One region of the Stappia sp. ICDLI1TA098 genome, then DNA from elsewhere that is predicted to be linked to it. Evidence: predicted binding sites of a transcription regulator. Region 1 holds the regulator's gene; the other holds the start of a gene.
What was found. The regulator HrcA, encoded in region 1, represses chaperone genes, less so after heat shock. The targets are predictions, from matches to a motif close to GTTAGCACTCNCNNNNNGNGAGTGCTAAC.
Positions count from the first base shown of each region.

Region 1 (4,388 bases):
CCCGGATCAGCTCCACATGGCCGTCCGGCCAGGCAAGGCAGAGCACGGCGACGAAGGAGGCGCGGCGCGCCTCCGGTGTCAGGGCGCCCGCCGCCTGCAGCTTCTCCTCGATGGTGCGCATGGCCATGGCGAAGTCCTTCTCCGGCCCGGCCCAGCGGGCCGAGTAGATGCCGGGGTCGCCGCCGAGCGCTGCCACGCAGAAGCCGCTGTCGTCGGCCAGCGCCGGCAGGCCCGTGGCCTCGGTCGCCGCCCGCGCCTTCAGCTCGGCGTTCGCCTCGAAGGTGGTGCCGGTCTCCTCCGGCTCGGGCAGGCCGAGCTCGCCGGCCGAGACCACCTCGAGACCAAAGGGGGCCATCAGCTCGGAGAACTCGCGCAGTTTGCCCTTGTTGTGGCTCGCCATCACCAGCCGGCCCGGGCCGAGCCTGCGGCGGACTTGCGTCTCGCTCATCGGCTGGACCTCACAGGATCGCCATTTTCTGGAAATCGACGAGCCGGGCGATACCGGTCTTGGCGAGCCCCATCAGCGCTGCGAACTCCTCCTCGGAGAAGGGCGCGCCCTCGGCCGTTCCCTGGATCTCGACGATGCCGCCGGAGCCGGTCATGACGAAATTGGCGTCCGTATCGGCTTCGGAATCCTCGGCATAGTCGAGGTCGAGCACCGGCGTTCCGCCATAGATGCCGCAGGAAATCGCCGCGATGTGGTCCTTCAGCACCGGCTTCGTCACCATGTCGCGGGTGCGCATCCAGTTGATGCAGTCGTTGAGTGCGACCCAGGCGCCGGTGATCGCCGCCGTGCGGGTGCCGCCATCGGCCTGGATGACGTCGCAGTCGACGGAAATCTGCCGCTCGCCGAGCGCCGGCAGATCGACGACGGCGCGCAGGCTGCGGCCGATCAGGCGCTGGATTTCCTGGGTGCGGCCCGACTGCTTGCCGGCGGAGGCCTCGCGGCGCATGCGCTCGCCCGTGGCGCGCGGCAGCATGCCGTATTCGGCCGTCACCCAGCCGCGCCCCTGGCCACGCAGCCAGGGCGGAATGCGCTCCTCGAGGCTGGCCGTGCACAGGACGTGCGTATCGCCGAACTTGACCAGGCAGGAGCCTTCCGCGTGCTTCGAAACACCGCGCTCCAGCGTGACGGCGCGCAATTCGTCGGCTGCGCGTTTGGATGGCCGCATGTTGTCTCCCTCTCGTGGCTTCGGCAGTCGACAAAGGCCCCCCGCGGGCCGGCCGACCATGGCGCGGCTTCGTGCCGGCACCGTTCATTCGGCACCGTCTTAAACCAGGACGGAGCGCGAGGAAATCGCCTGTGGACGGAAAAGGCAAGGCATGCTCCTCGCGCCGCCCGCCGCTTGGGTTGTGACATGCCGGCGCCGGAGCATTATATAGGGTTCTTGGCGACCGCCGCTGGCGGTGCCGGGGCGGGGTGCGTCGCGGCTTTCGCCTGTTCGAGCGTCCGCAAGCCCGCGGTCGCACGACGCGCCAGCAATTCGAGGATGGCAAAGTGACCCTGGGCGTTCCTTCCGTCAGCCTGCGCGATCTCGACCAGCGCTCGCGCGAGATCTTCCGCTCCATCGTGGAGACCTATCTCGACACGGGCGAGCCGGTGGGGTCGCGCAATCTCTCGCGCCTGCCGTCGATCCAGCTCTCGCCCGCCTCCGTCCGCAACATCATGGCCGACCTGGAACATGCCGGTCTGCTCTATGCGCCGCATACGTCCGCCGGCCGACTGCCGACGGAGGGCGGCTTGCGCTTCTTCGTCGACGCGCTGCTCGAGGTCGGCGATCTCACACGCGAGGAGCGGGACCGCATCGAGGTGCAGGTGAAGGCCGCGCGCAGCGAACGCACCAGCGAGCAGCTTCTCACCGAGGCGAGCCAGATGCTGTCCGGTCTGTCGCGCGGCGCCGGCGTCGTCTTCACCCACAAGACCGATGCCCGCCTGCGCCACGTCGAGTTCGTGCGCATCGAGCCGCTCAAGGCGCTGGTGGTGCTTGTCGGCGACGACGGCTCGGTGGAGAACCGGGTGATCGACCTGCCCGCCGGCCTGCCGCAGTCGGCGCTGGTGGAGGCGTCGAACTATCTCACCAACCTCATTCGCGGGCGCACGCTCGCGCAGGCGCGCACGGAGCTGGAGACGCAGCGCGATCGCCATCAGAAAGAGCTCGACGAGCTCACCGCCAAGCTGGTCGAGACCGGCATTGCCACGCGCGCCGGCGACGTCGGCCAGTCCGGCTCGCTGATCGTGCGCGGCCGCTCCAACCTTCTGTCGCAGCTCGAGGCGGAGCGCGATCTGGAGCGCATCCGCCTGCTCTTCGACGACCTGGAGAGCAAGCGGGACCTGATCCAGCTTCTCGCCGCCGCCGAGGGCGGCGACGGGGTCCGGATCTTCATCGGCTCGGAAAACAAGCTGTTCTCGCTCTCCGGCTCCTCGATCATCGTTTCGCCCTTCCGTGATCAGGACGAGCGCATCATCGGCGTGCTCGGCGTGATCGGGCCGACGCGGCTCAACTACGCGCGCATCATTCCGATGGTCGACTACACCGCCCGGCTGGTCGGCCGGCTGCTCGGCTGAGGCCGCCGGACCGCGCCTGGCGCAAGACATGAAATCTTCAAGGACCGACATGACCCTGAGCCCTGCCGAACTCGAACGCTATGCCCGCCACATCGTGCTCCAGGACGTGGGCGGACCGGGGCAGCAGAAACTGAAGGCGGCGCGCGTGCTCGTCATCGGCGCGGGCGGGCTCGGCGCGCCGGTGCTGCAGTATCTGGCCGCCGCCGGCGTCGGCACGCTCGGCATCGTCGACGACGACACGGTGTCGCTCTCCAACCTCCAGCGCCAGGTGATCCACGACACCGACCAGCTCGGCGAGCCCAAGGTGGCGAGCGCGGCGGAGGCGATCGCCCGGCTCAATCCCCATGTGAAGGTCGAGCCGCATCCCGTGCGGTTGCAGCCGATGAACGCCCTGGCGCTCGTCTCCGCCTATGATCTCGTGGTCGACGGGTCCGACAATTTCGACACGCGCTATCTGGTCTCCGACGCCTGCTTCTATGCCGGCAAGCCGCTGGTGAGCGGCGCGGTCGGCCGGCTCGACGGATCGCTGACGCTGCTCAAGCCGCATGAGAAGGGCGAGGACGGGACGCCCAATCCGACCTACCGTTGCATCTTTCCCGAAAAGCCGCCGGCGGGGCTGCTTCCGACCTGCGCCGAGGCCGGCGTGCTCGGCGCGCTCACCGGCATGGTTGGCACCATGCAGGCGATGGAGGTCATCAAGGAGATTGCGGGCTTTGGCGAGGGGCTGCTCGGCCGGCTGCTGCTGATCGACGCGCGCAACATGCGTTTCGAGACCATCCGCTATCGCTGGTCGCAGAAGAACCCGCTGAACGGGAGCGCACCGAGGCGCGTCGAAGAGATGATCGGCGGCGCCGAGGTTCACGACGAAAGTCATGGCGAGGACCGGTGAAGGCACTGTTGAAACGCATCGTGTCCGGTGCCCCGGCACCGCTTCCCGAGGCGGTGAGCATCGAGGTCGGGGGCGGGTGCCAGCGGGTTGTCCTGCGTCGCAACGCCCGGGCACAGCGATATATCCTGCGGGTTCCAAGCGGCGGCGGCGATCCGGTGATGACGGTTCCCGCCAAGGGCACGCTGGAAACGGCCCTGCGCTTCGCCGAGAGCCACAGGGGCTGGCTTGAAAAACACCTGACCGCGCGGCCCGATCCGGTCGCCTTCGCCGCCGGCGGGGTCGTTCCCGTGCGCGGCGTCGAGCACCGGATCGAAGCCACGGGCCGGCTGCGCGGCCTGGTCTCGCGCCGTGAGGACGGGGACGAGCCGATCCTGGCCGTTCCAGGCGGGCCGGATCACCTTGCCCGCCGTCTCACCGACTGGCTGCGTCGCGAAGCCCGCGCCGATCTCGAGGCGGCGGTTGCCCGGCACGCCGGGGCGCTCGGCCGGTCCCCCGCCGGCATCGCCCTGCGTGATACCAGAAGCCGCTGGGGGTCGTGCAGCGCCAGCGGCCAGCTCTCCTTTTCCTGGCGGCTCGTGCTTGCGCCGCCGACGATCCTCGATTACGTCGCAGCCCATGAGGTTGCCCATCTGGCCGAAATGAACCACGGTCCGCGCTTCTGGGCGCACTGCCGCCGGCTGGCGCCGCAGACCGACGAGGCGCGCGACTGGCTTCGGCGCGAGGGCGGGCGGCTGCATCTCTATGGGTAGGGACCTCGGCGGCTTTCCGTCCGTGCCCTCCCATCCTGTCCTGTCGCGCCGTCCGGCGCACCGATCAAGGCCCGTGCCATGCTCAAGCCCGACACCTGGGCCCTGACGATCCTGCTTGCCTCGCTGACCGCGCTGGGGCCGATCTCGACCGACATGTACCTGCCGGCACTGCCCGGCATCATGC
Region 1 is NZ_JBTZBT010000003.1:492,743-497,130, forward strand. It holds gene rdgB (RdgB/HAM1 family non-canonical purine NTP pyrophosphatase) at 1-448, opposite strand, end outside; gene rph (ribonuclease PH) at 459-1,172, opposite strand; gene hrcA (heat-inducible transcriptional repressor HrcA) at 1,499-2,566, shown strand; gene moeB (molybdopterin-synthase adenylyltransferase MoeB) at 2,616-3,455, shown strand; gene ACSLUQ_RS17315 (M48 family metallopeptidase) at 3,464-4,204, shown strand; gene ACSLUQ_RS17320 (multidrug effflux MFS transporter) at 4,283-4,388, shown strand, end outside.

Region 2 (4,388 bases), on a different contig from region 1:
GCTGACGGTGGGCGCAACCTGCGCGGCCGCCCAGGACACGGCCACGGTGCCGCCCGCCCTCGCCTCCGCCTATGAGCGGCTCGATGCGGCCTGGGCCGAAGCGCCGCTCGGCTTCACCGCCGCCACCTTCGTTTCCGGCGATGTCACGGGCTACGGCCAGTATACGCCGCGCGCCGACGCGGTCTTTGCCGCCGGCGAGCCTCTCGTCGTCTACGCGGAACCGGTGGGCTTCGGCCATGCGGCGACCGACGACGGTTTCCGCGTGGCGCTTGCCGCCGACTACGAGATCCTCAACCCCTCGGGTCAGGTGCTTGCCAGCCAGTCCGGCTTCGCCGAACTCGGGGCCAGCGCCCGCGTGAAGATCCGCGAGTTCCACACCACGCTGCGTTTTGCGTTCGAGGGATTGCGTCCGGGCGACTACCGCCTGGTGACCCGGCTGCGCGACACGGCCAGCGACAAGACCGGCAGCTTCGTCCTGCCCTTCACCGTGAAGGCCGCCACGCAGGCGAACTGACGCGGCGGCGGACTGTCCTCTATCGGCTCAGGCGCAGGCGGGTGATTTCGTTGGCGATGCGCTTGAACGCATCGACGAGATCGCCGTTCGACTGGGCATCGAAGGCCATGGCCGAGGTGGTTGCGCAATTGCGCAGCAGCGTGACCGTGTTCTGGTCGCGGATCTGGAAGGCGATCGTATAGATCTGCACTCCGTCCTTCTTGGCGTTCGAGCAGGTCAGCGCGACGCGCTCGTCCATCTTGTTTGGGATCGACCAGGACGTGTTCACACCGGGCCCGAGACGCTCCTCCGTGCCGTAGCCATAGGCTTCCGGCTGGGTGTTGTTGGGCGAATTCTGCTGACCATAGGTGTTGTCGCCATCGGTCATGATGATGAGGATGCGGACATATTCCGTATCCTCCTCTTCCTTCTCCGGATCCCGGGCCGAGGTGAAGGGTGCCTGCGGCGTCAGCAGGCGCCAGCCCCACACAGCACCCTGATGGATGTTGGTGTTGCCGTCGGCGTTCATGCTGTTGATGGCGTTGAGCACCGAGGACTTGTTGTTGGTCAGGTCCGTCAGTTCCTGGGTGCGGCAATTGTAATTGGGGCCGCGGCTCCAGCTCGTGCCGTAGTTCCGCGTTTGCCTGCGATACTTGCACAACCGCTTCTGCGCGTATTCCCAGCGCTCCATGCCCTCGCGCCAGTAGACGTCGCGCACGCGGCTGTCGCAAGAGCCGTCGTCATCGTACAGATAGCTGTTGGAGAAATAGTCGTACCAGCCGGCATTGGAGTCGTCCGGCTCGTCGGGCGCGAATTGCGGGACATAGAGCGTCGCCGGGTTGGACGCGGTCGGCGCCGTGTCATCCACGTCATAGGGCATCGGCCGGGACTCCACGCAGCCGCGCCAACTGGTGTACTTGAGCTGCTTGTAGAGACTGAAGCGGCTTGGCTGTCCGTTGATCAGCGCGTCACGATCGAACTCGGCCGGGTCCGGCGTGCCGTTCGGCCGGGTTTCGAAGTTCTTCCAGTGGATCGGCGACTTGCCTTCCCTGTCCATCCAGGTCGCGTCTTGGTTCGCGGGACCGATGTTGACGAAGGAGGTGAAGGGCACGAGCCCGATCTTGACCCGGTCCTTGCGGTCGCTCTCCTCGTTGATGGCGAACAGGGTCTTGGTCAGATCCGTCGCCGCGCTCTTCAGCGTCGACATCTTGCTGCCGCGCATGGAGCCGGAATTGTCGAGCACCATCGCCACGTCAAAGACCGCCTTGCCGACCACGGTCTGCGAGTTGACCTCGACATCGAGCGCCGACAGCCCGAGCAGGCCGCCGAACTTGGTCGGGACGCTCGTCTTGGCGGTGACGCTGACCGTTCCCTTCTCGACGGAGACGAGAAGCTCGGGGGCAACCCCGTCGGGATCCTTGTAGATGGAGTTGAAATAGGCTTCCGCCCGTTCGCGGATCTTGGCGTCGGACAGGCCGTTGCTGTCGTAGTTCGCCGCCAGCGCCGTCGCGTCCACCGCCTGCTGCAGGCCGATCTTGACGGTGTAGCCGCGCGAAAAGTCGACGCCCGCTCCGACAATCATGATCATCAGCCCCGCCGCGATGGCAAAGGGAATGACGATGTTGCCGCGCCTGTCGCGGACGAAGCCGGCAAGGCGCGCGCGGATTCCGCTCTGGCGGGGGGCGTCGGAAGGGGGTCTTTTCATGGCGCCGACGGTATCCCCGTCAGGTTTCGAATTCCTTGCACGGACCGTGCATTTCGAAGGCTTTCGAGGGCTTGGGAAAAACTCGACGCTGAGTCATTGACAGCCGCCGGGGCCCATCCTACATCAAGCTCGCTGTTAGCACTCTCATCAACAGAGTGCCAACGTGGTCCGCGGCTTCCGTCGTCGGATCCGCAATGCCGGCGGGGGACAGGCGCTCTCCTGACCCATGCATGGCGCGGAACGCGGCGGAGGAAGTACCACGCTGGCCGGGAAAGGAAAGAGCACAACATGAAATTCCGCCCTTTGCATGATCGCGTCGTTGTCCGCCGCGTCGATTCCGAGGCCAAGACCGCCGGTGGCATCATCATTCCGGACACCGCCAAGGAGAAGCCGCAGGAAGGCGAAGTCGTCGCCGTCGGCCCCGGCGCGCGCAAGGAAAACGGCGACCTCGTCGCTCTCGACGTGAAGGCTGGCGATCGCGTCCTGTTCGGCAAGTGGTCCGGCACCGAGGTCAAGATCGACGGTGAAGACCTGCTGATCATGAAGGAAAGCGACATCATGGGCGTTGTCGGCTGATACCGACGCACCTTCCCTGATCTGCCCCATGCCGGGGCGCTTGCGGGGGCCGAAGACAGGCGGATGGCGAAAGCCGGTTCCGCCCCGGCCCTGAAAACGGGACGCCGAACCTCGTCGTCCGCCGCAAGCCGCGCCCCACGGGGCGATTTTCTGTCAAGGAGACCTGAAAATGGCTGCCAAAGAAGTCAAGTTTTCCACTGATGCCCGCGACCGCATGCTGCGCGGCGTCGACATTCTCGCCAATGCCGTCAAGGTGACGCTCGGCCCCAAGGGCCGCAACGTCGTCATCGACAAGGCCTTCGGCGCTCCGCGTATCACCAAGGATGGTGTGTCGGTCGCCAAGGAAATCGAGCTTGAGGACAAGTTCGAGAACATGGGCGCGCAGATGCTGCGCGAAGTCGCGTCGAAGACCAACGACATCGCTGGCGACGGCACGACCACCGCGACCGTTCTGGCCCAGTCGATCGTCCGCGAGGGCGCCAAGTCGGTTGCCGCCGGCATGAACCCGATGGACCTGAAGCGTGGCGTCGACCTTGCCGCGGCTGCCGCCGTGAAGGACCTCGAGGCCCGCTCCAAGAAGATCTCCACCTCGGCCGAAGTGGCTCAGGTCGGCACGATCTCCGCCAACGGCGACACCCAGATCGGCGCCGACATCGCGGAAGCGATGCAGCGCGTCGGCAACGAGGGCGTGATCACCGTCGAGGAGGCCAAGTCGCTCGAGACCGAGCTTGAGGTCGTCGAGGGCATGCAGTTCGACCGCGGCTACCTGTCGCCGTACTTCGTGACCAACGCCGAGAAGATGGTCGCCGATCTCGAGAAGCCGTACATCCTGCTTCACGAGAAGAAGCTCTCCAACCTCCAGGCCCTGCTGCCGATCCTCGAGGCCGTCGTTCAGTCCAGCCGTCCGCTGCTGATCATCTCCGAGGACGTCGAAGGCGAGGCGCTTGCCACGCTCGTGGTCAACAAGCTGCGTGGCGGCCTGAAGATCGCTGCCGTCAAGGCTCCGGGCTTCGGCGATCGCCGCAAGGCCATGCTCGAGGACATCGCCATCCTGACGGGTGGCACGGTGATCTCCGAGGACCTCGGCATCAAGCTCGAGAGCGTCACGCTCGACATGCTCGGCACCGCCGAGAAGGTCGCCATCACCAAGGAGACCACCACGATCGTCGACGGTGCTGGTGACAAGGCCGACATCGAAGGCCGCGTCGCGCAGATCAAGGCGCAGATCGAGGAGACCACCTCTGACTACGACCGCGAGAAGCTCCAGGAGCGTCTTGCCAAGCTCGCTGGCGGCGTTGCCGTGATCCGCGTCGGCGGTGCCACCGAGGTTGAGGTCAAGGAAAAGAAGGACCGCGTCGACGACGCTCTCAACGCGACCCGCGCGGCCGTCGAAGAAGGCATCGTCCCGGGCGGCGGCGTCGCTCTCCTGCGCGCCAAGAAGGCCGTCGAGGCCCTGACCTCCGACAATCCGGACATCATGGCCGGCATCAAGATCGTGCTGCGCGCGCTTGAGGCTCCGATCCGCCAGATCGCCCAGAACGCGGGCGTCGAGGGTTCGATCGTGGTCGGCAAGATCCTCGAGAACAACGACGAGACCTTCGGCTTCAACGCCCA
Region 2 is NZ_JBTZBT010000002.1:298,047-302,434, forward strand. It holds gene ACSLUQ_RS11730 (hypothetical protein) at 1-514, shown strand, start outside; gene ACSLUQ_RS11735 (TadE/TadG family type IV pilus assembly protein) at 534-2,198, opposite strand; gene groES (co-chaperone GroES) at 2,487-2,774, shown strand; gene groL (chaperonin GroEL) at 2,944-4,388, shown strand, end outside.
Region 2: a site for HrcA is predicted at 2,333-2,361, ahead of groES (co-chaperone GroES). Genes of this name have one in related genera too.